DNA from 3 places in the Rossellomorea sp. ABR4_004 genome. Region 3 is predicted to be linked to each of the others. Evidence: riboswitches for the same ligand, from Rfam matches in the RefSeq annotation. Region 3 holds a riboswitch; each other region holds the start of a gene.
The links. Region 3 has a riboswitch for lysine ahead of ACXAF2_RS08120 (Na+/H+ antiporter NhaC family protein). Riboswitches for the same ligand answer to the same signal wherever they lie in the genome.

Region 1 (9,994 bases), on a different contig from region 3:
TTCCCCTTTGATGGCTTCATTCTTATCAACATTAGACTCCTCGAGTTCCTTCCCATTGGAAGAGATACCGAGTGCATCCACCTGGAACATCGACCCTGAAATCATCGTCGCAGCAATTGAACCAACAAGAAGTGGTTTCACGTTAAGCTTTTTCATGAACATTCTCCTATTCTATTCATTTCGTCAGTTGATTGATTCTTATGAGTAGATTCTTGCTGAGGGAAAAATAAAGAAGGTATGTAGTCCTAAAAATATTTAAGTAGACTACCAGAGTTAAGATTCGTCAGTGTTCACCTCCTTATTTACAGAGTCTTATGCTAATACGGGGATGCAAGCTTGTTTCTCTAGGAGTCATTTTGTATGTCTGTGGTTAATTAAATTGTAAGTCTCAGCACAGCCATTTCTCAATTGGGGTTATTTTTCGGGAGTAGAGAACTAGTCTCCATGTGAACACTGGATTCTATTCAACTTATTTATGAAAATAGATACATATTTGTCACGTTTTCATACTAGATGTCGAGGGGTCAAATTGGGTATACTGGTACCATTACACTCTAAGGGAGCAGACAACGTGAATGAGATTAACCTGAAAGAACTGAGAACGAACCTGAATCGCTTCATGCTTTCCTATAAATTCGCCCTTGAAGAGGTCCGGACAAAGATCAATATCTTAAGGGAAGAATTCCAGGTCATCCATGAATACAATCCGATCGAACACATTTCGACCCGACTTAAGTCCCCCGAAAGTATCCTGAAGAAGATGTCCAAGAAGGACATGAAACCTTCCTTTGATCAGATGAAAGAACAAATCCGGGATATTGCAGGCGTACGCATCACCTGCTCGTTCATCGAGGATATCTATAAGGTGTCGGACTTGATTCAATCCCAGCATGACATCACGGTGGTAGAAGTGAAGGACTATATCAAGAATCCGAAGCCCAATGGGTATCAAAGCCTTCACCTCATCGTGCAGATTCCTATTTTTCTGACAGATCGCGTGGAAGTCGTGTATGTGGAGATCCAGATCCGCACAATCGCCATGGATTTCTGGGCAAGCCTCGAGCATAAAATTTACTACAAATATAACAAGCAGATCCCCGCCCATATCCAGGATGGGTTAAAGGAAGCCGCTACACAGGCGGCTTTACTTGACCGCAAGATGGAACAGCTCAATCATGAAATCAATATTTTAAAAGAAGAGGATGGAGAGGATTCGAGTATGATGACGCCGAATGAGGTTCATCAACTTCTGATGCAGCTCTCAAAAGAGGAGGATTGACGATACAAAGAAGGCTGCATGCTTCAATAGCTTCTGTGTGATTCGAACCTGGATCTTCTGACCGGGACAGAGGACCTATCCTTGTATCCCGCGAGGTAAGTTCATCCATTACTTATAAAACTTTTGGAAGAGAATATATGAATAGCAATCAAAAGAAGGCTGTGTCTTATTAGACGCAGCCTTCTCTTGATATACAGATGTTGTTAAGTTATGGACTTTCAGGGCAGGAACTAGTACCCATACCATTGCAGAAAGGGAGAACTACCCCTTTATCGATCATTGCGAACTAAATCTGCATACGATTCACGTTCGATCACGACCCGTGATTCCCCATCATGTACAAACACAACGGCCGGGCGGGGGATCCGGTTATAATTACTCGCCATCGAATACCCGTAGGCTCCTGTACTGAAGACAGCAAGTATATCACCGTAATTCGTCGGAGGAAGCATCAGATCCCAGATCAGCATATCACCGGATTCGCAGCATTTCCCTGCGATGCTCACAAGCTCAGTGCACTCCTCTTGTGGGCGGTTGGCCAGGACCGCATGGTATTTTGCCTGATACAAAGCCGGACGGATATTATCTGTCATCCCTCCGTCAATCGCGACATACGTACGCACATCAGGAATGATTTTCTTTGATCCCACTTTGTACAGCGTCGTCCCCGCTTCTGCCACCATGCTTCGGCCCGGCTCCACCCATACTTCAGGGAGCGGATATTCATTCTTTTCAAAATAGGTCTTCACACTATCGGTAATAGATTTCACATAAGTTGGTATCGGCAGGGGCTGGTCTTCTTCTGTGTACCGGACACCGAATCCTCCGCCAATATTCAGCACCGGCATCGTCACATCAAACTCGATTCGGATTTTTTGCAGGAAATCAGCCAGTACTTGAATCGCCTGATCAAACCCTTCCCGTTCAAAAATCTGGGATCCGATATGGGAATGGAGACCAAGCATTGAGAAGTATGGCTTGCGGATAGCCAGTTGAATCGCCGTACTTGCCTGCCCGTTAGATATGCTGAATCCGAATTTCGAATCCTCCTGTCCCGTCGTGATGTACTCATGTGTGTGTGCTTCCACACCTGGCGTGACCCTGATCAGGATCTGAACCTTTTGCTCACGCTCCTTGGCCAGGTCATGCAGCAGTTCAAGCTCCAGAAAACTATCGACGACAAAGCAGCCGATTTCAGCCTCAAGTGCCATGAGGAGCTCTTCTTCCGACTTATTGTTCCCATGAAAATGAATACGCTCCGCTGGAAATCCTGCCTCAAGGGCCGTATACAATTCCCCTCCAGACACAACATCCAGGGAAAGCTCCTCCTGCTCTGCCAGGCGTACCATCTCTTTACATAGGAACGCTTTACTCGCATATGCCACCTGGAACTGCAATCCGCTCTCTTTGAAAGCATTCCGGAAAAGTTGGGCATTTTCACGGATCATCCCTTCATCGTAGACCATTAAAGGCGTCCCATAGGTCTCCACCAACTCACCCGTGCTCATTCCCCCGATTTCAAGATCTCCACGAACATTCACATCAACTGTACTCATATCCTATACTCCTTTTGACTCTCTCTAAAAAAACACAAAAAAACCGCATGAAGCGATGCTCATACGGTTTATCATCAAAAGTTTTGGAAACATGATGAAGACTATGTATTAACATCTCTTCAATAGTGCTCCACAACTTCTTCATTGTGACAGTCCAGCATTTCTTCAATGCTGGCCCAACAAAAAATAGAATTGGCTATTTTCTGCTTCGGCGATCTGCCTTTCCCTTCTTTTCTCAGAATCCATTATTCTCAAAGAAGGTACTCATCATACTCGCGCCTCTATTATCAGAGAGTGATTTATTATTTTATTGGAATTACTATATCATTCTCTTGAAATAGTTGTCAATTGGTTTTTCGGTTAAGTTTGTGAAAAGAGGGAGGTGTGCATTGTAGAGTGTTTTTCCATTTATTTCAAAAATTCGCATAACCTTTGGAGATCGACGCAATAATCTTCGAATCGAAGCAATTATACTTAATAATGACGCAATCACCTCGAAAAATGACGCAATCATGTCCGATTTCGACGCAATTAAGTAAATCGGATGTAGTCAACATGCAAGAAGTCTGAATAAAAAAAGGTACCAAAGCCAAAAAAGAACGAATTAACCATTTTCAACATCCATCGTTAGGCTATTTACAAAAAAAAGAAGCTTATCCTCATCGATAAGCTTCAATCTGTCCGTCCCGTGTATATCATCACAAAATGCAGGACTGCTTCCGTTGATTCCATATTGATGTAGCTGTGACCTTTATCACCATGGAACTTGATCGAGTCATACTGACCTAGCTCGAATTCGTCATCCTGCACCTTCACCCGCACTCTTCCTTCCATGACGGTGACAAATTCAATCACCCCGGGCTGGTGGGCATCGGCACTGTACTCACTGTCAGGTTTCAGGAAGGCCCTGTGGGTTTCCAATGAGCCATAGCCAGAGGAAGTAAACATCGGTTCCAAGGTCAAGGACTCATTGGCACTGATCACTTTGCTCCCTTCATTTCTCCGGGAAATCTGGACTTCCTGTTTTTCCACGAGGAGAGCGGATATCGGGATAGCTAAACCATTCGCTATTTTCCAGATGATCGTCAAAGACGGATTCGCCTCTCCCCTTTCAATCTTGCCCAAAGTCAATGTACTGACATCGGTCAATGCGGCGAGCTCCTGCAGATTGAGCCCGCGCTCATGTCGTATACGTCTCAGTGTCATCCCGACGTGTTGTGCCAATTTTTCCGGATCCTGCCAAGTCAAACCGTCATTGTTCATATTCCTACCTCTTTCTATAGACAACATATGTAAGTATATTATAATATATATAAAATAAACTATAGTATATGAATCAGAAAGGAGTGTTCATCATCAAAGAGCTTGCTCTCGGTGTCATTTCATCTATGTTCTTTGCCGTCACCTTTATTCTGAACCGTTCAATGGAGCTAGCGGGTGGAAGCTGGATGTGGAGTTCATCCTTGCGATTCCTGTTCATGCTCCCTTTCCTATTCCTTATTGTAGGTTTAAGGAAGAATGTAAATCAAGTATGGATTGAAATAAGGAAGCGACCATTTGAGTGGCTGACATGGAGTTTTGTCGGGTTTGTGCTCTTTTATGGCCCTATCACCTATGCGGCTGCGTACGGACCGGGCTGGCTCGTGGCGGGCACGTGGCAGTTTACCATCGTCGCGGGCATCTTGCTTGCTCCCCTGTTTTATACTTCGGGACCGGTGAAGCGCAGGCAATCCATTCAAAAAAGAGCACTGGCAATCTCCTCTATCATTTTAGTGGGAGTCCTTTTCATCCAGCAGGAAAATGCCGGTGGATTGTCACCTTCAGAAATGGTGGTAGGTGTCTTACCTGTAATCATCGCAGCCTTTGCTTATCCACTTGGGAACCGGAAGATGATGGAGGTGTGCGGCGGAAAGCTTGATACCTTCCAACGTGTACTGGGGATGACGATTGCAAGCACTCCCTTCTGGGTCATCCTTTCGTGCTATGCGTATTTCAAGGTGGGGGCACCCAGCACGTCGCAAATGACACAATCTTTTATTGTCGCCATCTGCTCAGGAGTGATTGCGACATCCCTTTTCTTCATTGCGACAAATCAGTCCCGCCATCATCCTGGCAAGCTTGCGGCGGTGGAAGCGACCCAATCCACTCAGATCCTGTTTGTCATCATGGGAGAAGCGGCGATCCTGTCCGTTCCATTCCCATCAGGATCCGCCCTGATCGGCATCCTTCTGATCATCACGGGCATGATCACCCACACGCTGAACGTGAAAAAAATGAACTCCCGAATCATCAAACCCATTAAATCAGCAAGCTAAAAAAAGAGGGGCATCGGGGATGCTCCTCTTTTCCTTTATTTAAATATCTTTCTTCTCATCCACTGAGTCGCAGCCCATTTGTCTCCGATGACAACGGGTGCCCCGCCATGAAGGGTCAAGTCGTTCAGCTCCTGATTATCATAGAAATATTCGAAGTAGACCGCCATCCCCTTTTGCGGAGAAACAGAGAAATTCAATTTCGGAAAGTACGTTTCTCCGCCTTCCTCTACGTCATTCAAGTACATGACAAGGGTGCTGATTCTCGGATTCTTCACCGGCCGCGATGACGCCGAGAAGAAATCGAAGTGTGCCTTGTATTCCTGACCCGGTTTATAGTTAAGGATTTGAAGACCTTCCCCGTGCTCCACAGGTATATTCATAATTTGAGAGACTCTCTTTTCCACTCTAGTCACAACGTCATGTTCGCCTTCTTGAAGGAATACGCTGCTGCTCGTTCTAAGTTCATCGACAGTACGGGTATTCCCTATCTTCGAACGCTGCACACGATCCTTTGAAAGCTGGATGAGTTCATCACATTCTTCATGACTCAACACATTGCCAAGAACGACGATCAGTGGCTCCTCCATTTTCGCGATAATCTGAATATCCCGGTCTTCTGTCTTGATCTTATTTCCTGTATGGTGAAAAATCGTTTGTTCCTTTACAGCTATTTCATTAGTATCCATTGTCAACTTTCATCAACCTCTTATCGTATTTTTAACATTCTGAATTTTTATGTTAGTGGAAGCATTCTTATATTCTTCCAATCTGGAAAAACGATCGCAACAATAGGCATAACTGTAGATTGTATTTGGCTGTTTCCTCCTGCATGTGTATTTTCATATATTTTACACCCGGTATGAGGGGAAATCTATCTTTTTTTTGATAAAAAATAAGGGAGATGATGGGAGTGAGGTTGATTGAAGGATTGGCGTGGTTGCGGGGGCGTCACAGAAAAGACACGGATCGATTATATGCGCATTTATGCGTCAAACTCAGAAAAAAGACTGCCGAATCGATTTCGACAGCCCCATACATTTTATTTCTTCAACCCTTCATACTGCACCAATACTTCCTTCGTAATCTCACTATCTTCATCCAGTCCGCTCACTTCTTTCAACACATGAGCCGGACCGTGCTCTTTGATCATATCTTGAATTTCCATCGCTTGTTCATCCTCGGGATTGTCAAACAATAGCGCTGCGGCAATCGCCTTGGCTAGATAAGAATAAGGGAGCCCCGCTTTTTGAGCTTCTGTTGTAGGACGGATCAAACGGTCATCAGGACCAAGCTTGCGGATCGGTGCGCGTCCCACACGGGTCACATCATCATTCAGATAGGCATTTTTGAAGCGCTCTATGTTCTTTTCAATATAAGCAAGATGCTCGCTTTCATCAAGTCCGTATTGTTTTACTAGATAAGCACCGGTTTCTTTCAATGTCTCCTTGACCTGATCGGCAATGGCATCATCGGCCAATGTTTGATCAATCGTTGATTTTCCTTTCAGGTAACCAAGGTAAGCAATGACTGCATGCCCTGTATTAACCGTGAACAGTTTACGCTCGATGAATGGTGCGAGGTCGTCTACAATCGTCATTCCTTCGACCGGTGGAATTGTTTCCGTAGTTTCGACAACCCACTCATAATATGGTTCAACGAGAACATCCAATGAGCCTTGATCCTGCATCGGCACAATGCGGTCGACGGCTGAATTGAAGAAATAGACTTTGCCTTCAAGCTTTGCTACCGTTACTTCATCAAGATTTTCTAAAATATGTTTTTTCAAAATATCCGTAGCACCGATCTGATTTTCACACGCGATCACATATAACGGCTCATCTGTAGACGCCATACGCTTAGCAATGCCTTTTGCAATCAGGGGTGCGATTCTCGGAAGGATATTCGGCCCGATCGCCGTCGTCAGGTAGGTGGACTGGCCGATCGTGTCGATCACTTCCCCTTCTTGATGAAGGTTATTGAGTCCGGACACATTCTCGATCGTTTCCGTTTCCATCGTTTCCGTTGCAAGCTTCACCTGGTAGCGACCTTCTTCATTCAGCTTGTTGATCACCTGCTCGGCGATGTCCACAAAGGTCACGTGGTAACCTGATTGGGAAAACAATGCTCCGATAAACCCTCTGCCTATGTTTCCTGCTCCAAAATGTACGGTTTGTTTCAACGTCATCATTCCTTTATCAAATTAGTTTGTAAGTAGTCCAGAAATATATCTTCTAATTTCTTCAGGATGATCGCTTCGTTCGTGGACGAATAAATCATCATGCTTATCTGATCTTCGATTAAGCTTGTACTGATCAGGCTGAGGATTTCCTGTTCCCGCCTGCTCAACTCTTCAGGGGCAAGCATGAGGAGGAGACTTTTCATCTCCATTTCCACGCCGTCCATTCCCTTGATCATGCACGGTTCATCCAGATGGGCTACCTGGAAGATCAGCTTCTTCACGTTATGGTCCCGGCAATGGAAGAGACCCATATTCGTTTTTGGGATCCCGAGTCCTCCTTTTTTCTCCCTTTCCATCAGCTGATGCACGACTACATGCGGCTGATGAAGAAGTTCGTCCCGTTCCGCTTGTTCCACCATTTCATTCAGGATACTGAGATGACTTCCCGCCGACTGCTTCCGGTACACCCGGAAATTGGAGAGTATGGCTTCCATGCTGGAATGGACATCCTTAATTTCTTTAAGGAGCATCCTGACTTCCGTTTTCTCGCCTGATCGCGGCGCTGCCTTCAAGTATTTCTTTCTGGTCAGCTTTTCTACGTTTTTCTGCAGATAGCTTTGGATGAAGCCGATGTCCTTTTCGCTCAATAACGGGCTTACCAAAATATACTCCACTTCCGTAAAGGGAAGCCTGACCGTGGAAATGACGATATCATAGTCATCAAGGTTCGCCGTCTGAAAATCCTTGATCGACAGGATTTCCACCTTATTGATCATCGTCAACTCCCGCTGAATACGGCTGGCGAGCATCTTGGACGTGCCGATCCCCGTCGGACAGACAACAACGGCATGAATACTGACCTTCTCTTCATTCATCAGCATGGCCGATCCGAAATGCAGGACGATGAACGCCACCTCATCATCGGGAAAAGCGATATCCTTGAATTCCGTTTCAAGGCTCTTTTTCACCGCTAAAAATAACACGGGATACTTCTTCTTGATTTCATCCGTCAATGGATTAAAAAGATCCAGCTCCTGCTGCAGGCGGAAGATGGACGGTCCCATATGGGCAAGCAGGCCCTGGAAAAGGGAAAAGTCATCAGACAGATCCACATGGAGGTCTGCCGATACATCCTTGATGACATTCTTGATAAGATGCCCGAGGAGGATGCTGTCATAGTAAACGACGTCGGGATCCTGAACTTTGGATCCTTTTAAAATAACCGATAAAAATTGAACATCCCGATCCGTCATCGGAACTGAAAGTGTTTCTTTCAGTTCCCTGCCTATCGTGTCCATCAGCTGATACTCAGTAGAATCATGATCTTCCGCTTGCTCATATTCCTGTAAATGGAAGCCCTTTTCTATTCGCTGGATCGTCAGGCAAGTATACACAACGAGACCGATATAATCACTGTCCGTCAAGGTGATCAGCCCCTCTGCCAAGTGGTGGTTCACCACCCCGTCGACAGCGAGTAAATAGCCTGGTTGGAAATACCCCAGCACCGGCTCATCCAGGTGATTTCCCTGTTGCATCCCGTACAGGGTCTCAATGATGTCTTCATAAAAATAGACAAGGAAGAAACTTGCCAGTGCATGACGTTTGTCGGCTTCATCTGCGAAAAGCTCCACCCCCACCCCTCGTTTCCTTGTCAGGGTGATGCCGTATTTTTGCAGCCAATCGGCGAGCTCATCGAGATACGAAGTAAGGGTCGTGACGCTGATCCCCAACTGCTGTGCAAGTACCTGTTTTTTAAAGGAAGGCCCTTCATGTAGAAGGATGATCAGTAAATTCAGCTTTCGCTCTTCTGGTGTTTCATCGGTCGGATTCACTTCCGCTAGATTCTGGATCAAGCGATAGATGTGTTCATTCTTCCCGTCGATGAACAGACCTTCATTGGCCGTCCGCTTCAGCTCTAAATGATATTGTTTTAATATGCTTTCGATGGATTTCAGGTTGCGCTGAACGGTTCTCCCGCTCACATTCAGAAATGCTGAAAGAGAGTACACGGTATGTTTCCCCGATGTTTTTACGATCAATTCGATGATGGATTTTTCCCTTGATGTAATAAACATGCTTTCCCCTCTTTCCCTGAATTAGCTTTTATCGATACAAATGAGAACAGAAAGGCAGGGACCCCGCCTTTCTGAATGAATTTTTCTAGTTGCTGTTAATGATGTCTTTCAGTTCTTTGGCTGACTTGGCCTGAACCATCTTGTCGACGTTTTCCTGCTCGGAGCAGACAACCGCGATGCCTGATAGGATTTCCAGATGTGTGCCGTCCTTACCTGCGATACCGAATATCATCTTTGCCTGCTCACCGTTGAAGTCGACGCCGTTCGGAACTTGAACGACCGTAAATCCGGACTTGATGACGGCTTTCTTCGCATCTTCCGTACCGTGTGGAATGGCTACATTATTACCCATATACGTAGATGTGATTCCTTCTCTGTCAATCATAGCATCTACATAGCTCTCTTCCACGTATCCTGCTTTGACGAGGGCTTCACCTGCGAACCGGATCGCTTCTTCTTTTGTGGCAAATTCCTGATTCATGAAGATGTTTTCTTCAAGGAGAAGGTCATCATCGTGGTCTGCATTCGGTTCAGCTTTTACAGCTTCTTCCTCTGCATCCTCCACCACCTCTGCCTGCTCACCTGTGATC
Region 2 (9,994 bases), 510 kb from region 3:
TTGAAGTAAAAACATCCAGTTACGGAAATAACCAAACTTACTTGCATTGTTCTTAGAAGTGAACGCAATGTAAATTCCGTAGATTGCATGGAAATACAATGGAAGGAAGATGATAAAAATTTCAAGGATATAACGGAAAGGTAAACTTTCCATGAAGTGTGCCGCCTGGTTAAATGATTCTTCCCCGCCAGTGGCAAAATGGTTCACGACTAAATGTTGTGTTAAAAATAATCCAACTGGAATAACACCTAGCAATGAATGAAGCCTGCGATAATTAAATTCTCGATTTCCAGCCATGATTTACCCCCCTTAATGATAAAATATGAATTCGTTTTCTAATGAATTTTTAAGAATGATTAGACGACGATACATATTTTATATTGTAACAATAATGTGACATGTCCATTTTACTCCCAAGGAGTGGAAGCGTCAAGAAAACGTATACATAATTTCGACAATACCGCAAAAATATTTTCAATTTATTGATAACAGAAAAGATGAGGTATTGCCACGTTAAATGTTCGAAAATTCAAATAAATATCAAATAAAAATTATATCACCAAAATATCCCAAGGTCATTTTTCAAGGTATGGGATGATAAATCCCCTTTTCATGTATATAATAGTTTTATAGAAAGAGGGGATTTACTTGGAACAGAAAAAAGAAGAAGTACATCAACCGTCCGTTCCAATCTTCGGATATGAAATGTTACGCGACATATTGATTCCAGAAATTTTAGGAAAGCATACACCCGATATACTATACTGGGGTGGAAAACAGCTCTCTCGGAAATTCCCCCTTCAGTCATCAGAGGAACTGATATCGTTTTTCGCTGAAGCCGGCTGGGGAACCCTTACACTGCTGGAACAAAAAAAGAATGAGATGACCTTTGAAATAAGCGGTCCGGTGTTAGAACGACGCCTTGCTTTAAAGTCGGATGTAACATTCAAACTGGAAACGGGCTTTCTAGCCGAACAAGTACAGTTACAAAAGAAATGTGTGGCAGAGGCTGCCGACGAACTACATAAACGGAGTCATTCAGTGAAAGTGATTGTAAGATGGGACGAGAAAGACAAAGTAGAATAATCCTTATCCACATCCTTTTCATACTCATACTCTAATAAAGGGTTGCCCATGACGGGGCAACCCTTTTTCACTTGTTCCGCTTACTGCTCCATTAGTATTATAACGTGATTTCTTCCATTTTCACCGCGTCCAGGTTAAATGCAGTATGTAGGACGCCTGCTGCTTTTTGCATATTTTCCTCGTCTACGACAGCAGATACTTTGATTTCAGACGTACTGACCATTTTCACCACAATGTCGTTTTGAGCTAACACTTCGAACATTTCCGCTGCCACCCCTGGATTTGAGATCATACCGGAGCCAACGATCGAGACTTTTGCAAGCTCACTTTCATGCTCAACATGGGTAAAGCCTAATTGCTCTTTGTTTCGTTCCAGAACAGCAAGGGTTTCATCCAGGTCTTGTTCTTTAATAGAGAATGATAAATTGGTCGTATTCTGATCGGTTTGGCTTTGAATGATAATATCTACATTCAGGTGATTTTTGGCTAAGGTGGTAAACACTGAAGATAGTCCCGTTAATGCGTTTCCTAGTCCAAATACAGTTACACGGATGATTTCACCTTCAAATGCTACGCCCCTCACGATCAGGTTTTGTTCCATGCTTGCTTCCTCCTCAATATACGTTCCTTCAATTTTTTCAATACTGGATCTGACTTCTAAAGGAATTTGATAATTCTTGGCAAATTCCACTGCCCGTGGATGCAGGACTCCAGCCCCTAAATTAGCGAGTTCCAACATTTCATCATATGAAATGGACGGTAATTTCCTTGCTCCTTTAATATAACGCGGGTCCGTTGTGTATACCCCGTCTACATCTGTATAAATATCACAGCGCTCTGCTTTCAGAGCAGCCGCGATCGCAACGGCGGTTGTATCCGATCCGCCACGACCGAGTGTTGTAATTTCCCCCGATTCCGTCATGCCTTGGAATCCCGCTACGATCACCACTCTTCCCGATTGAAGGTGACTCACCATCTTTTCAGTATGAATATTGGTGATCCTCGCATTGCTGTGAACGGATTCCGTCTCGATCCCGGCCTGCCAGCCTGTGAATGAGATGGCATCATGTCCGGATTGAATCAGGGCCATCGTGAGGAGCGAAATGGTCACTTGCTCTCCAGTAGAGAGAAGCATATCCATTTCTCTCTTACTTGGTTGCGATGTAATTTCCCTCGCCAATCCAACGAGTGTATCCGTCGTTTTCCCCATCGCGGATACCACGACCACAACATCATTTCCTCTTTCTTTTTCTTCTGCGATTCTTGACGCAACATTTTGAATTCTTTCCACAGACCCTACTGAAGTCCCACCGAATTTTTGAACAATAATACTCACTGCTTCTCCCTCTTTCTCACTCGAGTGCTTGATTAAGACTCATTCTTTGATGGTGAAGAGTACAATCACAAATCATCCTAAACGTTCATGGAACAGGTTCAACACCTGCGCTGGATAATAAAAAAAGCAATGAGAATAATATCTCATTGCTTTATGAACATACAGCAGAACATACTAAATAGGTTCATGGGCATTGTGAGATAGCTCTCCAAGATTGAATCATCTTGACAATCCTACATTTCTTAAACGTAGAACCAGCGGAATCAGCATGAGACCAAAACCACTTCGGCGACTCTCCCCTTTCCAGGCATCTCAGCAGAGCTCATACTCCTCTTTACCTGTACTTTTGAAGTTCGCACCTCTATCACCACTTTAAAAAGTGATAATGTTATAAATTTTCGTTAATTATAGCACACAAAAAATTGTGATTCAATGCACAATTCAAAATAAAATTCATTTTATTTTTGATTCACATCGAAAACCTTTTTGATATTTAGTAGGAGCGAGTAGTGGTTGAGTTCCGCTACAGGTGCTCGCTTTCCGCGGGGCGTGAGTTGAGCCTCCTCGGGCTTCGCCCTGCGGGGTCTCAACTTTCACGCTATTCCCGCAGGAGTCGAGCACCTTCCGCTACAATCAACTATCATAGTCAACAAGTTACTTAGAAACCATTATAAAAACAACACTCTTTTAAATATGAACTCAATCAAAAGAAAGCACATACTTCCTTGTTTCTACAATTACCTACTTCAATTTCTCAGCCAATACCTTAGCCACGGCTTCCGGAATCCCTATCTCTATAAACTCTTCCACCGTTGCTTCTTTCATCTTCTTCATGGAACCAAAGTGCTTGAGAAGCTGCTTTTTCCGCTTTGGTCCTATGCCGTCAATGTCATCGAGGGTGGACTGGAATGCGCTTTTTCCTCTGAGCTGTCTGTGGAACGTGATGGCGAATCGGTGGACTTCATCCTGGATCCGCTGAAGTAAGTAGAATTCCTGGCTTCTCTTTTCAAGAGGAACGATTTGCAATGGATTCCCATATAGCAGTTCCGATGTCTGGTGCTTATCGTCTTTCGCAAGGCCGCCAAGTGGGATATCCAACCCCAATTCATTCTCAATGACATCCCTCGCCGCTTCAATCTGCCCTTTTCCCCCATCGATGATAATGAGATCGGGTAAAGGAAGTCCATCTTTTAATACTCTCGAATACCGTCTGCGTACGACCTCCCGCATGGAGTCATAATCATCTGGCCCCTTGACGGTCTTAATCTTATACTTTCGATACTCTTTCTTCGCAGGTTTCCCGTCCAGGAAAACGATCATCGCAGACACAGGATCCGAACCCTGAATATTTGAGTTATCAAATGCTTCAATCCGGAAAGGAGTATAAATGCCCATATGCTCTCCGAGACGTTCGATCGCTTTAATCGTCCGTTCTTCATCTCTTTCAATCAAGGCGAACTTTTCTTCAAGTGCCTGTTTGGCATTCTTTTCGGCAAGCTTGACCAACTCTTTCTTCTTTCCTCGTTGAGGCTTGGTGATTTTCACCTCGATCAGCTTAGCCGCCAATTCTTCATCAATCTCCTCAGGCAAGAAAAGTTCCTTTGGCTTAAAGTGATTGGATTTCGAATAAAATTGACCTAAGAAAGTCAGAAATTCGTCCTCGGGTTCATTATAGAGTGGAAAGAGTGATACATCTCGTTCAATGAGCTTGCCTTGACGCACAAAGAATACCTGTACACACATCCAGCCTTTGTCAACGGAATATCCGAACACATCCCGATCAGTGAAATCGGTCATGGTCATCTTTTGCTTTTCCATTGTCGCTTCAATGTGTAGGATTTGATCGCGGAATTCCTTCGCTCTCTCAAATTCCAGATTCTCTGCTGCTTCATTCATTTTCATCGTTAATTGATTCTTGATATCTTTATATCCGCCATTCAGGAACCTGGAAATTTCGTCAGTCATTTCTCTATAAGTGTCTTTACTAACTTCTTTGATACAAGGAGCCAGACATTGACCCATATGATAGTAAAGACATGCACGATCGGGAAGGGTCGTGCATTTTCGTAACGGATACAGCCGATCCAGAAGCTTTTTTGTTTCATTAGCGGCTCCTGCGTTGGGATACGGACCAAAGTAACGCCCTTTACCCCTTTGGACTTTGCGGGTCGTAATAAGTCTTGGATGTCTCTCGTTTGTTAACTTGATAAACGGGTAGCTTTTATCATCCTTTAGCATGACATTGTATTTAGGATCATATTTTTTGATCAGGTTCATTTCAAGCACCAGGGCTTCCAGATCCGATGAGGTCATGATGTACTCGAAGTCCTCAATTTCACCTACCAACCGTTGAGTCTTTGCATCATGAGAACCGGTGAAATAAGAGCGCACACGATTCTTCAATACTTTCGCTTTCCCCACATAAATAATCGTACCTTGTCTGTCTTTCATTAAATAACAACCGGGTTGATCCGGTAATAGAGCTAATTTATTCGTAATGGTAGGGTTCATCGACTCTCTCCCTTCTTATCTGTCCATTTATAGACGGTGATGGTTGAATAAACAGGATCGAATAGCTCCTGTGATTGGGATACTTGGACTTTTTCTATTTTTTCATCAAGGTTTTCAATACCCTGTTGTTTGAATCCATTAACCACAGATCCGGTCAGATAGATTTCTTTATCCATATGCTGAATGTCTTGAAGGAATTGAGAATAGGTTAACACTCGCTTATGTGAGTAAGGTGCATCCAGATAGGAGTATACTCTTGTTTCTTCCCATGTGTATACCATAATCGGACTTTCCTCATTTTTTTCTGAGAAGTATGACTCTGTTTTGTATACGGCGGGTGCAGAAGAGTGATAATCGGTCAACACACCCACACTCGTTCCTATATGCAAAATAAACCACAGGCTCAGGGTGATGATCTTCATTGTATTGAGATGTTTCATCCATCCTATTAACAAGAAAAATCCTACTAATATGGCCAGAGGCAGAATATGTCTCGGTTTATCAATATTTTGTGCAAATAATCCCCAGATAAAATAAGAGACGAATGAAATAAGGAGCAATACAGTGCCTGTACCAGGTTTAGACCACTTCCCAGTATTTTTTACACTTAATAAAAATAGAACCGCAGTGATGACCGTAATAGTAAGTGATTGTGTCAACAGTCCGTTCCAGCCTATATTGATATATATATAATTCCATAACCTTTCAAAAAATCCTGTATCGGGCTCTACCGTTCCTCCCCATTCCGTAAAGTGTCCGTCTGTAAAACCAAAGGCAATCTGTAGCAGAGTCTTGAGGCTCCCTGCATTGGCGGCCAGTGCCGATAGCCACACTCCTTGAGAAAGTATGAGAAGAATCAGATGAAAAGCGATGGCTTTCACTTTTTCTGGACCACTGCCGCTCTCCTTCCAAAACACAAACCAATAGTAGAGAATCCCCACACCAAATGCGATATAGGATAATCGTATTCCCATCAAAATGGCGAATAGGAGAACGGGAAGAACAGCCGCATTCTTCGTCTTCAGTATGACAGCCCTGTGCAGACTCCATAAATACCACCATAATACCGGGATAGCTGCACCTTCACTCATGGCTTGAACGGTCATCGCACTCGGATAAGAAAGGGAAAATAGTAATAGGGTAGCAATGATGGCTTTTCTTCTCTCTAGGTAATGGCCAAACAGCCAATATACAGGAAGAGTTGAGCTAACCAGCAAAATCGTATTAAAAAGCTGAAGGGATAAAACCGCGTCATCAATAATGGTGTGAACCACCATTCCCCCGAAAATAAAAAAAGGATAGCCTGGAAAATGAGGCTGCATCTTCAATAAATCAAATTCGATGACTCCGAGAGCATAATCAACTTCGTCCCAGCTTGAAGCATAGGGCGGAAGCAATATAAGTCTGTATATAAAGTACAGGCTGAAAACAACCAGTATACTTATCATCCATTTGTCCAAATGTTTATCAATCATTGTTTTTCTCCTGTTTCTCTCCAAATAAAAACCAACTCAGTTTGAAAACCTTCTTAGCCTATTGTAAGGCTTTATTAGAAAGGTTTCCAATCATGAGTTGGTTCAGGGGGGTTTAAGCATTTATTGATTTCACATCATCCGATTTTTTGATTGTCTTTTTCTGTTGTTCCATCCCCGCAGGCACGGACTTTCGATTAAAAGGGTTAATGAGTTTATCCGTTCGGATTAAGTATATCCATAAGAATACGAATCCGAAGTAGAGCCAATAGGCAAGCACTTGTTCAATCGTTGGATTGTGGCTATAGCCGAACATTGCCGCCATGAACAGACCGACTTGACCGCTGATCAGAACCTCATTACCTGTGTCTCTCTCATAGTGAAGCTCATCTTGAAAGTGCTCAGGCATAATCTCCACAAGATTATATACTTCATCAGGTTTCCCTTCTGCTGTTGTATATAAGGAGCCCATGATCCCAAGATCCTGAAGAATCCCTACTCCTTGAACAAGTAACCCTGCTGCGATGAACATAATCAGCAATCCTGTCACATTAAAGAATGTTTTCAATTTGAATTTCATGGCACCTGAGAAGAACGCATAGCCAAGAACCATGGCAAGTAATAGTCCACTAAGTGCCCCGTAGCTTGTGAATACTTTCGTAACGTCTCCTCCACTGATGGCAGCGAAGAAAAATACGGTTTCGACACCTTCACGAAGGACGATCAAGTATGAGTGAATGATCATCGCTGATACACTGCCTGCCGTTAAGGCGGCATTGATCTTCTTCTCCATTTCCGTGTTGATCCCTTTGGACTGCTTCCTCATCCAGCCGACCATATGAGTCAGCAGGAAGACGGATGCAAACATGATCCCCACCTTCAAGTAAACTTCAGCTCCAAAACTCGAGAACCCGGTCAGGACGACCTGGAACAGTAGAGCAACCAAAAAGCTGGATACGAGGGCAAGCAATACTCCTACGTAAACCCATTTCTTATATTTGTCTGCTTTTAATCTTGTAAGATAAGATAGAATCAACCCTACAATCAGAATCGCTTCTAAAGACTCTCTCAGTGTAATCAAAAATGCTTGAAAATCCACTTTGTTTCCCCCTTTGATACCCCGTACCCCGGTGCTACTGTTTATTTTTACGTTTATTGATCGTAATCAGTATAATTAGAATCAAGACCAGTGCTAGTGAGAAGTAGAGCCAGAAGCTTGAGCTTCCCCCTTCACCTATCCCATCTAAAAATCCCAGATTCTCTTCGTTCAGATGACTTTCATCCGCTTTCTCAGAAGGAATCGGAAATAACGGTCGAAGTTCTTTAATGATCGATTCAACTTCTTTATCGAAAGCTTCAGGATCATTATCTTTGCTTCCAATCCCGAACAAACCGGGATTTCCCAAGGAATTTAACGCAGTATCGAATGCAGCATACATCTTGTCTGCCTCTTCCTGGCTTTTTTCTTCAACAACAAATGGTTCCAATACATTAAACGTCCCTCTCGCTTTAGCAAGAAGAAGTTTCGCCTGCCCATAATCGTCGAATTGCTCTTGAGCGAAATGCAGTCTTCTTTCGATATTCAGCATCAACGCTGCTCTCCAGCTTTCTAATAAAAGATCCTTGTCTTTTTCCTCGAAAGCTTTTTTTAGATCGGGCTGCACCTTTGAAAAATATAGTTCAAAATCTTTTTCATACGAATCATATATTTTCTTTGCGTTATCCCAGTCATCATTCTCTAAGCTGTTCTCCAGCTCTTTATACGCTTCAGCGATTTTCTCTTCCCCTGGATCCCCATAAGAATAAGCAGATGCCTGTGACGGGATAAATATGTAGTTGAGAATAAACATCAGTGAAAGACTAAAAAAAAGGCTTTTTTTCATATGGAAATCCTCCTGCATTTTCAATGATAATGATTATCATTATACTTGTCAATACGATTTTAAAGGCCTTCAATGGATGTTGCAGAAATTTTGTGAACATTATAATCTATATCCACTTTTTCAACAGGCCGTTTCATTTCTTGTGCGATAGCCGGAAGCACATTAAACATATAGGCTTTGAACTTGATGAAGGATTGTCCCTTCGTCCGGACTCTATATTCAATTGGAACTTCCATCATTCTGAAACCTTTACGCATGATATTTAGAGTCACCACTTGAGCATAATTATAGTCATGAATGATTTCTGCATGTTCCATTACTTGTTTAGAGAATGCCCTCATCCCTGATTGACCATCATAGATCCAGGTTTTCAGCAACACACATTGTAGTAAGGTAAAACAATAATTACCGAGGCGGCGATGGATCCTCATCCCGTCGATGGTTCCCTTAAAGCGTGATCCCATTGTATAGTCTGACTGATTCGTGAAGATCGGCTCTAACAGCTCAGGAATTTGAGATGCAGGATATTCCCCATCCGCATCAATCATGACTCCGATATCCGCTCCTTTTAGCAGCGATTCCTTTAACCCTCTTCTTACCGCAGCCCCTAAGCCTGAATTACGTTCCATATGTACGATGTAGTCTGCTCCTGCTTCTTCTGCAACCTTAACGGTGTCATCGGTCGACCCATCATTCACCACAAGTACTTCGACCTGAACATCAGGATGAAACTCCCTGGGAATGTCACGGATGACATCCCCGATGGTTTCTTCTTCGTTATAAGCAGGCAAAAAAACAACAACCTTCTGTTTATTCACGATGTTCTTCCTTTCTTCTAAATGCTTCTTCTAATACAGGTCCACGTGCATGACTCGGGAATGGTGCTCCCAGAATATGAGCGATGGTACTGGCCATGGAAACAAGACTATGCTTGGACTCTACCTTGCGTCCCTTATGGATATTAGGTCCGTGCATGATAAATGGAACGAATCGTTCTCCTTCATCAAGATGCCCGTGTCCCCCGATTCCATCAGCCTGCCCATGATCGGCACAGATAAATAATGTTGTATTATCCATCTTGCCTTCCTCGGTCATCCATTGGACAAAGTCTTCAATCAATCGGTCTGCTTCTTTTATCTTTTGCAAATACTCGTCGTATAAAACCCCGCGACTGTGCCCGGTTTGATCGGTGCCGATCATTTGTACGATGAATAAATCCGGATCTTGTTCTTTCATGATATGTTTCGCTTTTTTCATGATTGTCGGATCGGCTTCATCGTTATGCATGACGGCTGTGAACGTATCAACGTCAGACCCCATGGAATCGACCAGATGGGCAACCCCTAATAGCCTTCCCTTCTTCCCTACTTTTCGTAAAGAGTCAAAAATGCTTTCGACTTTAATCCCCAGCTTCCAAACCATATTCGAGGTGATCCCGTGTTCATATGGATACGTCCCGGTGAACATGGATGAAAAGCAGACAACCGTGCGGGCAGGATATACCGTCTCCATGTTGGAGAATTCTGTTCCTTCTGCCTTGAGGGAATCCAAAAATGGTGTTTCCGCTTCTTGAAATCGTTCCTTCCTCATTCCGTCCACCACGATGACCACGACACGATCTGCCCGATCTTCTTTCCAATCTTCCGCATTTTTCGCATATTCTTCATACATCTTTGGCTTCCAATCGAATAAATAACGGTGAAGAA
Region 3 (9,994 bases):
TCTGTACCACGGGTATTGGAAACCACTCATAAGGATGCCACACTCATTCGTTTTCACGGCAGGAATCTTTACGGCTGGAATAAACCGAATGGGGAAGACTGGCGGGAGGTTCGTTATTTATATCGCTATAATCGTGCTGAACTGGAGGAATGGATTCCGCATATTCATCAGTTGCACAAAAACTCTAAAGATCTATATATTCTTTTCAATAATAATTCTGGTGGAGATGCCGCTGACAACGCGAAAGAGCTCATTGAATTATTGGACCTTGAATATGGAGGGCTTGCACCAAAGCAACTGGATTTATTTTAGCTGACAGGAGATGAAAGACAGATGGAATGGATCGTTCTTCTATCAATCGGACTTTTAGCAGGAGCGATAGGATCCCTCGTAGGGCTGGGCGGAGGAGTCATCATTGTTCCTGCCCTGATCTATTTCGGTACATATACAAGCTTGATTGAGGGAATGAATCCTCAGACAGCTGTAGGAACATCGTTGGTCATTATGATTTTCACAGGGTTATCATCCACCCTGGCTTATTTAAAGCATAAGACCGTTGATTATAAAAGCGGCCTGATCTTCTTTGCCGGAAGTGGACCTGGATCAATACTTGGAGCTTGGGTAAACAAGGGATTGAACATGGAAAGCTTTAATTTATATTTCGGTATATTTATGATTCTGATTGCCATTGTGCTCATGATAAGAAACAAGTTAAAGCCTATTGAGAAATTCAAGGATGCATCTTTTCAACGGGAATTTACCGATCCTGGGGGAAACACTTTTCGATATGGGTATCCTCCTGTATTAGGTGCGGCTATTGCCTTTGTAGTTGGATTTACATCTGGTTTATTTGGCATCGGCGGTGGATCATTAATGGTACCTGCCATGATCTTGATTTTTCTTTTCCCACCTCATGTAGCCGTCGCCACATCGATGTTCATGATTTTTTTATCGGCATTGGTCAGTTCAGGGACGCATGTCATGTTTGGAAATGTAAAGTGGTTATATGCACTTGCACTCATTCCTGGCGCCTGGATAGGGGCAAAGTTTGGGGCCTATTTGAATATGAAGCTTGAATCAAAAGTATTAGTGAGCGTTTTACGGATTATATTAATTTTAATTGGAATTCGTTTGATTTACCAAGGTATTACAGGATAACATACCTCCAATAGGAGTGAGAATATAGTGAAAGAAACCATTCATATTTATCATACAAACGACCTTCACAGTCATTTTGAGAATTGGTCAAGGATTCGGGAATTTTTGAAGAAAAGAAAACAATGGCATCTGGATGAAGGGGAGCCTGTTTATCTATTTGATATTGGAGATCATGTAGACCGCTGGCATCCATTAAGTGAAGCGACTTTAGGAAAAGGAAACATCGGTTTTCTAAATGAAGTCGGCTTTGATGCAGTAACCATTGGGAACAATGAAGGAATTACACTGGATTATGAAGGTTTAAACAGCCTGTATGAAAATGCAGATTTTCACGTGATTGTAGGCAATCTATTAGACCAGGCATCGCAGCTTCCAAGCTGGGTCAAAAAATATCATATTTTTCAAACGAATAGTGGCATGAAAATTGGCGTCATCGGATTGACAGCTTATTTTAAACCTTTTTATAAAGCCCTCGGCTGGAATATTACCTCGCCGCTGGATGAACTTGAGAAATTGGTTCAAGAGCTTCACCCTCGTGTGGATATGGTGATTCTTCTATCTCACCTGGGGATTCGGGATGATGAGTTGATTGCAGCGCAATTTCCCGAAATTGACGTTATCCTTGGAGCTCATACCCATCATGTGTTGCATCAAGGAAAAGAAATTAAGGGAACGATGCTTGGCGCAGCAGGAAAGTATGGTCATTATGTTGGTCATATGATGATAGAGGTTGACACAGCCCAAAAAAAGATAGTCGGTAAAAAAGCACAGCTTTATGAACAGCAGGAACTTCCCGTTGTCGAAAAGGAAGAGCAGGAAAATCTCGAGTGGTATCAGGAGGGGGAGGCTTTATTAGGGGAGAAAGTAACCGAGCTCGCCGAACCCCTGGCAGTGGATTGGTTTCATCCTTCTCCACTTCCGGATCTGTTATGCGATGGTCTTGCTGAATGGTGCGAGGCTGATTGTGCCTTTCTCAATTCAGGCTTGCTCATTGAAGGACTGGAAGATGGGGCAGTGACGAAACAGGATCTGCATCGGATCCTGCCTCATCCCATCAATCCATGTCTCATCGAGGTGAAGGGGGCAGAGCTGAAGGAAATCATTAAACAGACATTTAATGAGGAATGGCCGCATCTTCAAGTAAAGGGGTTAGGATTCAGAGGCAAGGTGATGGGCCGGTTTGTATATACGAATATTCAAATCAATGGCCATGAAATCTTAATTGGTCAAAAGCCGATTGATCCACAGAAGATATACAAGCTTGCCTTACCAGATATGTTCACGTTTGGACACTTCTTTCCAGATCTTCAAAGACTGGAGAAAAAATACTTTATGCCTGAGTTTTTACGGGATGTCCTTCAGTGGAAATTAAAGCAGTAAATGTATCACCGTTTCCTTCCTCGTATCATACATATGAGGGAAAGGAGCGATGGCACATGATGAATGTATCTCCGATTACCATTCAGGGACATACCTTTTTAGCGATTTCTGTTGAACTGCCCAAAACCAATCTCCTCGTTGTAACGAGTGATATGGGTTATATAATGTGTGGAGCACTTGACGTAGCGTTACTAAATGAGAAGTTGAAAGACAGAGGAATCATTGCAGGCAGAGCCGTCGGTGTAAAAACAATCGATCAGCTTCTGGACGCACCTCTTGAATCCATCACCTATGAGGCAGAAAATCGCGGCATTACACCTGGCATGATCGGCCGGGATGCATTGTTGAAAATGATATAAGGATAAATTGGACCAGTTGCTTTTTTTAGAGCGCTGGTTTTTTGTTGGATGGATAGTACCATTTTCTTTATATTCTTTCATGAATAATTAACAATATATCAGGAAATACACCTTGCAAGTACGTTTTTATCCTTTATAATGGAGATACTAGGAAATTTTGTCGAAAAATGAAAGAATTACATAGGAGAATTCTATGAGGCTTATATCAACTAGGGCTTTGAAACCGGGCATGGTTCTAGCTACAACCGTATATAATATGAGAGGTCAAGCTTTAATTCATGATAACGTTCCGATTACAGAACGCATGATTTTCAGGTTGCAGGAGCTTAGTATTCAGTATGTCTATATTGAAGACTCCCTTTCGAAGGGAATCCATGTAAAGGGAACTGTTTCGAGTAAGGTGAGACAGCAAGCTGTAAATAATATTGAGATGGCCTTTAATCAACTAAGCGTATCGAAAGCGCCACCAGGTGTGCTTATGATTGAAGATAGTGCCAAGCAATTGAAGCAGGTGATTGATGTAGTCTTGTCTGAAGTAAAGGCGAATCATGATCTCCTAACCATTTTGACGGATGTTTTCACATATGACTCCTATATTTTTCATCATTCATTTAATGTGACTTTGTATACGTTATCCATAGGTCTGGAACTTAAACTGTCCACTAAACAGCTCGAGCAGTTAGGCGTGGGAGCAATTTTGCATGATATCGGTAAGATGCTTGTGCCGGAGGAAATTCTTCTGAAGCCAGGAAAGCTGACAGAAGACGAATTTTGTGAAATCAAGAAGCATTCAGAACACGGTTTTGAGATTTTGCGACAGCTTCATTCTGTGTCCCTGATCATTGCACACTGCGCATACCAGCACCATGAGCGGCTTGATGGATCCGGTTATCCACGAGGAATCAAAGGTGAGGATATCCACCCCTTTGCAAAAATCATTGCGGTGGCCGATGTATTCGACGCCATGACGTCAAATCGTGTATATCGGAAAGCCATGCTTCCACATCAAGCGCTGGAGGTATTATATGCAGGAAGCGGTACTTTGTTTGATACAAATGTGATTGAAGCCTTCAGGTCTTCTGTTGCCATTTATCCAAATGGGATGGTTGTCGAGCTGAATGATGGCCGAAAAGGAATTGTGACCGATCAAAATAAAGGTGTAACGGATCGACCGGTGATCCGGATCATAGAAGAAGATGGACAGGAAATACAAACTCCTTATCCCATGGATTTAAGTACGGAATTGGATAAGGTAATTACCGGATTTGATCCGGATTATGAACCACAATCTCTTAAAATTAAATAATTTTCTTGCGTTAAACCCCTCTTACTTTGCATACAAATAGCTTGTAAGGGGGGATTTTTTTGTCAAAGTTTAAAACATACAAACCCCGAAGAGGAGGGCCGCTGCCTTTTCGATATGTGATGATCATCACGATTCTATTCTTTATGATTTCAACTGGATTCGGATTGTGGATCATTAACAAAGGTTTGAAACCGACACTGCTTGCTTATGCTGAAACTCAAACCAGCAGGATCGGTACGTTGGTTATCAATAAAGCAATAAACAAAAAAATTGCAGATGTTCTTGATATTTCGGATATAACGGAAGAAGTGAAGAATACAGAAGGCGATATTGTTTCATTTAAATATAATACTCAGACCATCAACCGGGTTCAGGCTGAAATCACCAACTTAGTTCAGCAAAATCTACAAGAAGCAGAGGAAGGAAATTTAGAAAACCTTGAATTTATTACCGAAGTGGAAATCGATGAAGGAAAGTCAAAAGCAGCGAAGGGCATCACATACTCTGTCCCTCTTGGGCAAGCGACCAACAACGTGTTACTCGGAAACCTTGGTCCAAAAGTGCCGATTCGCTTTCACTCGATCGGAGATGTCCGTTCTGATATTAAAACTACGGTAGAGCAATTCGGGATTAATAATGCCGTTGTAAAAGTGTTTGTCGAGCTTGAAGTCAATGTCCAGATCATCATTCCATTTGCAACGAAAACCGAAACCATCAAGCAGGATATTTTGGTTGCCATGGGTACCGTTCACCTGGATGTACCTCAGTTTTATAACAATGGTGGTGGTGAATCCAGTCCTTCTATTGAAATTCCCACAAATTAGTCAGGAAAAAAAGTTGTCAAAAGAATGATAGTTTGTTATATTAATAAAGAAAATTTTATAACACACCACATCATCAGTCCGATGGGGTAGAGGCGCAGGGTTCAAGAGTAAGCTGTTTGAGGATGACAACTGAGAGAACAGATGAAAGGGAACTTTTGCCGAAGTAAATATACATGTCGAATGTGTATTTGCTGGGGTTATCTTGAAGAAGGATAACACTGTCATTATAGGGAATCTCTATAATGGGGAGCTACAGATCGTGATGGAGCACTTAAATTACTTATTAAGGTAATGATAGCTTCTCTATCGTTGCCTTTTTTTATTATCCTCTGTCATGCTACGATGGTTCCCCCCTATCAAATAGGAGGAGGACACTATGGAAAACACGATTTACTCATTATTACCACCCCTTTTAGCCATTCTTATGGTTATACTCACGAGACGGGTTCTACTTTCACTTGGAGTAGGAATCGTTGCGTCTGCCTTTCTGTTAGCAGATTTCTCAATAACGAAAACATTCAGTTTTATGTGGGACGCCTTTAAAGGCATCTTCGTCGCAGATGGAGCGCTCAACACCTGGAATGTCTATATTATCTTCTTCTTGCTTATTCTTGGTGTCATCACTGCATTTGTGAATATTTCCGGCGGTAGCCGCGCATTCGGTGAATGGGCGATGAAACGCGTGAAAACGAGAAAAGGTGCACAGCTCCTTGCAGCCGTTTTAGGTATCATAATTTTTATTGATGACTATTTTAACGCTCTTGCTGTTGGGCAGGTTTCCAGACCCATTACAGATCGTCACAAAATTTCACGTGCCAAACTAGCCTATATCATCGACTCGACATCGGCACCGATTTGTGTCGTTTCACCAATCTCAAGTTGGGGAGCGTACATCATCGGTATTATCGGTTCGATTCTGGCTGCACACAGTATCACAGAGTACACTGCATTTTCAGCCTTCGTTCAAATGATTCCAATGAATCTTTATGTCTGGGCAGCTGTTCTGCTTGTCATCATGGTTGCTGCTAAAGGCTTGGACTTTGGAAAGATGAAAGAGCATGAAGTAAGAGCCCTTGAAACGGGAGCCCTTTATGATCCTGAAAAAGAGATTCCAGGCGAATTGAAAAATGATCTGCCTGTCAGCTCAAAAGGATCAGTTGGTGATCTTGTCTGGCCGATCGTAGCACTTGTTATCGGTACAATTGGAATGATGCTCTGGACAGGATATCAAGCCGTTGGATCATTTGACATCCTGCCGATTTTTGAAAATACAGATGTAACGAAATCATTATTATATGGTGGGTTATTCGGTCTCCTTGTTGCGCTGATCTTCTTCATCCGTCAAGTCAGCTTGAAAGGAATCGAAGGTAAAGCAGTTGGAGTAGCAGTAGTGGAAGGGATCAAATCCATGTTACCTGCCGTTTACATCCTTATCTTCGCCTGGACGATCGTCACATTGATCGATCAATTGCAAACAGGTACGTATCTTGCGGGTCTGGTTGAACAATCAAGCTTACCGATGCAGGCACTTCCAGTCATTTTGTTCTTAGTTGCCGGAATCATGGCATTCTCGACGGGAACTTCATGGGGATCTTTCGGAATCTTACTTCCGATCGCCGGGGAAATTGCTGCAGCGACAGATGTAAGTATCTTACTTCCTGCTATGGCAGCTGTATTAGCCGGATCCGTATTGGGAGATCACTGTTCTCCAATCTCGGATACAACCATCCTTTCCTCTACAGGAGCAGGAAGCAATCATATCGATCACGTTCTTACACAGCTTCCATACGCCTTAATCGGGGCGGTTGCTGCTTCAATTGGATATCTTGTATTAGGATTCACTGGAAGCACATTATTCGGTCTTGGTGTTGTGATCATCTTAATCATCGCATTCGCTTTTCTGTTTGGTGAAAAAGCAAAACCGGCTGTTTCAGAACAATAATAAAGAGGCTGGGACAAAAGTGTTTTAGTCTAAGTAAACCCGAACCAATCCGCTTCTTAGAGGCAGAGTGGTCCGGGTTTATTTATATTTGGTCCATTTGATTTTAGCAGTCTCCAGCGGTTGATTGGAGTGCAAGACGAAGACTCCTGCGGGAAAAGTAGCTTATGTGAGACCCCGCAGGCTTGCCGAGGAGGCTCACGGGCTACCCGCGGAAAGCGTAGTCTTGCACGGAAATCATTAGCGGTATTAACAACTAACACTTCTATTGTTCGTCTTTATTTCGTGATTTTTAGTTTTTTCCCAGCCTCTTTTTATTATGTAATCTTGGATATTCATTAAAACCCGTGACGGTATCCCAAAACCCACCTCAACCTTTCCGATCATTAATCCATCATGTTTCGACAAAATTCTTATAGTGAAATAGTACCTGTCCCATTTTTAAAAAATCTCTGTAAAAGCTTCAAAATAGCTTTGACAATTGCCGTGGAACTAGCTATACTGACTTTAGATTATAAATAATCTGAAAATATAAAAATTTCAAATACCTTAAATTGGTAGTTGGAAAGAACTAGGGGGGAACCAACATGGAGAAACGTGCCCAGTTTGGAACACGAGCAGGATTTATTCTTGCTGCTGTCGGGTCAGCAATCGGTTTGGGAAACATTTGGCGTTTTCCGGCAGTAGCGTATGAAAATGGTGGAGGAGCATTCTTTATTCCTTATTTATTCGCTCTTCTTACAGCGGGAATTCCATTATTAGTGCTTGAATTTACGTTAGGTCATAAGTACCGTGGATCGGCACCACTATCTTATTTCCGTCTTAATAGGAAATCAGAGTGGCTTGGCTGGTGGCAAGTATTAATTGCATTTGTTATTTCTACCTATTATGCCGTCATCATCGCATGGGCGATGTCATACAGTGTATTTTCTTTCAATTTAGGTTGGGGGAAGGATACAGAGTCATTCTTATTCAACGACTATTTGAAGCTTACGGTTGATCCTGGTCAGACGGGCAGTATCGTTCCTGGAGTATTCATTCCACTTGTATTGGTATGGGTGATTACGTTAGGAATTCTTTTCAAAGGTGTAAAGAAGGGAATCGAAGTAGCGAATAAAATCTTTATTCCGGCACTAGTTATTTTATTCTTAATCATTGTTGTTCGCGCTTTAACGTTACCTGGAGCATTGGATGGTTTAGATGCATTCTTCAAACCGGATTTCAGCAAAATAGCTGACCCTGGTGTTTGGGTAGCGGCATACGGACAAATTTTCTTCAGTTTATCCATTGCATTTGCGATTATGATTACGTATTCCAGTTACCTTCCGAAGAAATCGGATATTACGAACAATGCGTTCATCACTGGCTTCAGTAACTCAGGGTTCGAATTGCTTGCAGGTATTGGGGTATTTGCTGCTTTAGGTTTCATGGCTCAATCTCAAGGTGTAGGTGTGCAGGAAGTAGTAAGTGGCGGAGTTGGACTGGCGTTTGTGGTATTCCCGCAAATCATTAACGAATTCCCGGCTCTTAACGGTTTATTCGGATTCCTGTTCTTTGCTTCCCTGGTTTTAGCGGGGCTGTCATCACTCATCTCGATTACGGAAACGTATGTAGCAGGGGTTTCTGAAAAGTTCGGAATTTCCCGTACGAAAGCCGTTCTATTCGGTGGAGGTCTTTCTGCTATCATTTCAATCTTATTTGCCACTCAGGGTGGATTGCTCTTCCTGGATGCGGCAGATTACTTTATCAACCAGTTTGGTGTAGCATTCGCCGGACTAGTTGAAGTATTAGTAATTGCCTGGTTCCTGCGTAAGTTAGGTACATTCCAATCTCACGCTAATGGAATCTCTGATATTCAGCTTGGTGCATGGTGGAAAGTATGTTTAGGAGTCATCACACCAATCGTTCTTGGTTGGATGATGTTCGGATTATTCAAAATGAATTTATTAAGAGAATTTGAAACTGAAACCGGAAACTATGGAGGTTACTCAGATGCCTTTATCCTTTACAGTGGATGGTTTGTAGCAGGATTTGCAATTCTTGCAGGTGTTGCCTTCTCATTCAAACGCTGGCATGCCAAAACAGAAGCTGAAAGCTATAAGGAGGTAAGCTAACATGACTGGTAGCGCAATTGCAATGATGGTTGTAGGGATGGTCATCATTTGGGGTGGATTAGCAGCTAGTATCATGAATGCTGTTTCCAAATCCAAAAAACAAGTGTAAAGAGTCAAAAGATGAAGCAGACGATGGGTTAACCATTGTCTGCTTTTTTAATGTTTTTTGCTTTTGATTCTGTCTTGACGTTCCCACATTCGTAAGTGAGGGTATGGGTCAAAGGACCATTCCGTTAAACCATTATCCTTGTACATTCCGTAGTGCAGATGGGGAGGGAATTTCCCTGATGTCCCTGGGGGTCCGTATCCAGAGCTACCGACACCGCCAATAACCATCCCCGGTTCCACCACTTGACCTACATGAAGATCTTTAGAGAAACCACTAAGGTGGGCAAAATAATGATAGGTATTATTAATGTCACGTATGCCGATACGCCAGCCTCCATATCGGTTCCATCCTTTCATCTCGATGATTCCATACGATGTTGCTCTTACAGGTACACCATAATCAGCAAAAAGGTCCGTCCCTTCATGAATCCGTCTTCCTCCCCAACCACGGGCGTCACCCCAAGTGTTCCGGTAACTGTAATTGAATCTGAGGGGAAGGGGGAAGGCTTTCTGGTTTAAATGGATGGTCCCGTATTGTTTATAGATTTTTGCATTTCCCATAATGATACTGACCGTTTTATCCCGTTTGTAGTAGTCCCACAGAGCGAGCTTGAAATTATCCCGGTCGATTCCGTAGCGTAATATAAAATCTGTCAAAGCAGCCAGTATATCTTCATCACTCTTAAGGCTTGCTTTTCCATCGAAGTCTCCATCCCGGCCAATCCCGTTAAATAGGGCAATGGTTTCAGGATTGTCGTCTTCCTGGGTAGGATTCAGAGGGCCGACCCATTTTTCAGGCTCCATAT

Region 1: linked by a shared signal. The riboswitch ahead of lysA (diaminopimelate decarboxylase) and the one ahead of ACXAF2_RS08120 (Na+/H+ antiporter NhaC family protein) in region 3 are both predicted to bind lysine.
Region 2: linked by a shared signal. The riboswitch ahead of ACXAF2_RS05530 (aspartate kinase) and the one ahead of ACXAF2_RS08120 (Na+/H+ antiporter NhaC family protein) in region 3 are both predicted to bind lysine.

What each region holds. Positions count from the first base shown of each region.
Region 1 is NZ_JBSWVM010000002.1:334,715-344,708, forward strand. Features, by position in the region: gene ACXAF2_RS14505 (S8 family peptidase) at 1-156, opposite strand, end outside; gene ACXAF2_RS14510 (GTP pyrophosphokinase) at 620-1,279, shown strand; gene lysA (diaminopimelate decarboxylase) at 1,549-2,835, opposite strand; lysine riboswitch at 2,951-3,127, opposite strand; gene ACXAF2_RS14520 (helix-turn-helix domain-containing protein) at 3,508-4,098, opposite strand; gene ACXAF2_RS14525 (DMT family transporter) at 4,191-5,150, shown strand; gene ACXAF2_RS14530 (2OG-Fe(II) oxygenase) at 5,186-5,836, opposite strand; gene ACXAF2_RS14535 (mannitol-1-phosphate 5-dehydrogenase) at 6,190-7,329, opposite strand; gene ACXAF2_RS14540 (BglG family transcription antiterminator) at 7,335-9,404, opposite strand; gene ACXAF2_RS14545 (PTS mannitol transporter subunit IICBA) at 9,490-9,994, opposite strand, start outside.
Region 2 is NZ_JBSWVM010000001.1:1,018,963-1,028,956, forward strand. Features, by position in the region: gene ACXAF2_RS05520 (succinate dehydrogenase cytochrome b558 subunit) at 1-297, opposite strand, end outside; gene ACXAF2_RS05525 (YslB family protein) at 649-1,086, shown strand; gene ACXAF2_RS05530 (aspartate kinase) at 1,184-2,422, opposite strand; lysine riboswitch at 2,616-2,794, opposite strand; gene uvrC (excinuclease ABC subunit UvrC) at 3,164-4,933, opposite strand; gene ACXAF2_RS05540 (hypothetical protein) at 4,930-6,408, opposite strand; gene ACXAF2_RS05545 (FTR1 family iron permease) at 6,521-7,504, opposite strand; gene ACXAF2_RS05550 (hypothetical protein) at 7,539-8,288, opposite strand; gene ACXAF2_RS05555 (glycosyltransferase family 2 protein) at 8,348-9,106, opposite strand; gene ACXAF2_RS05560 (alkaline phosphatase family protein) at 9,099-9,994, opposite strand, start outside.
Region 3 is NZ_JBSWVM010000001.1:1,531,675-1,541,668, reverse strand. Features, by position in the region: gene ACXAF2_RS08150 (DUF72 domain-containing protein) at 1-312, shown strand, start outside; gene ACXAF2_RS08145 (sulfite exporter TauE/SafE family protein) at 334-1,158, shown strand; gene ACXAF2_RS08140 (bifunctional metallophosphatase/5'-nucleotidase) at 1,186-2,538, shown strand; gene ACXAF2_RS08135 (YunC family protein) at 2,595-2,897, shown strand; gene ACXAF2_RS08130 (HD-GYP domain-containing protein) at 3,091-4,203, shown strand; gene yunB (sporulation protein YunB) at 4,263-5,027, shown strand; lysine riboswitch at 5,107-5,288, shown strand; gene ACXAF2_RS08120 (Na+/H+ antiporter NhaC family protein) at 5,404-6,969, shown strand; gene ACXAF2_RS08115 (hypothetical protein) at 7,090-7,308, shown strand; gene ACXAF2_RS08110 (sodium-dependent transporter) at 7,554-9,080, shown strand; gene ACXAF2_RS08105 (methionine/alanine import family NSS transporter small subunit) at 9,082-9,189, shown strand; gene ACXAF2_RS08100 (M23 family metallopeptidase) at 9,237-9,994, opposite strand, start outside.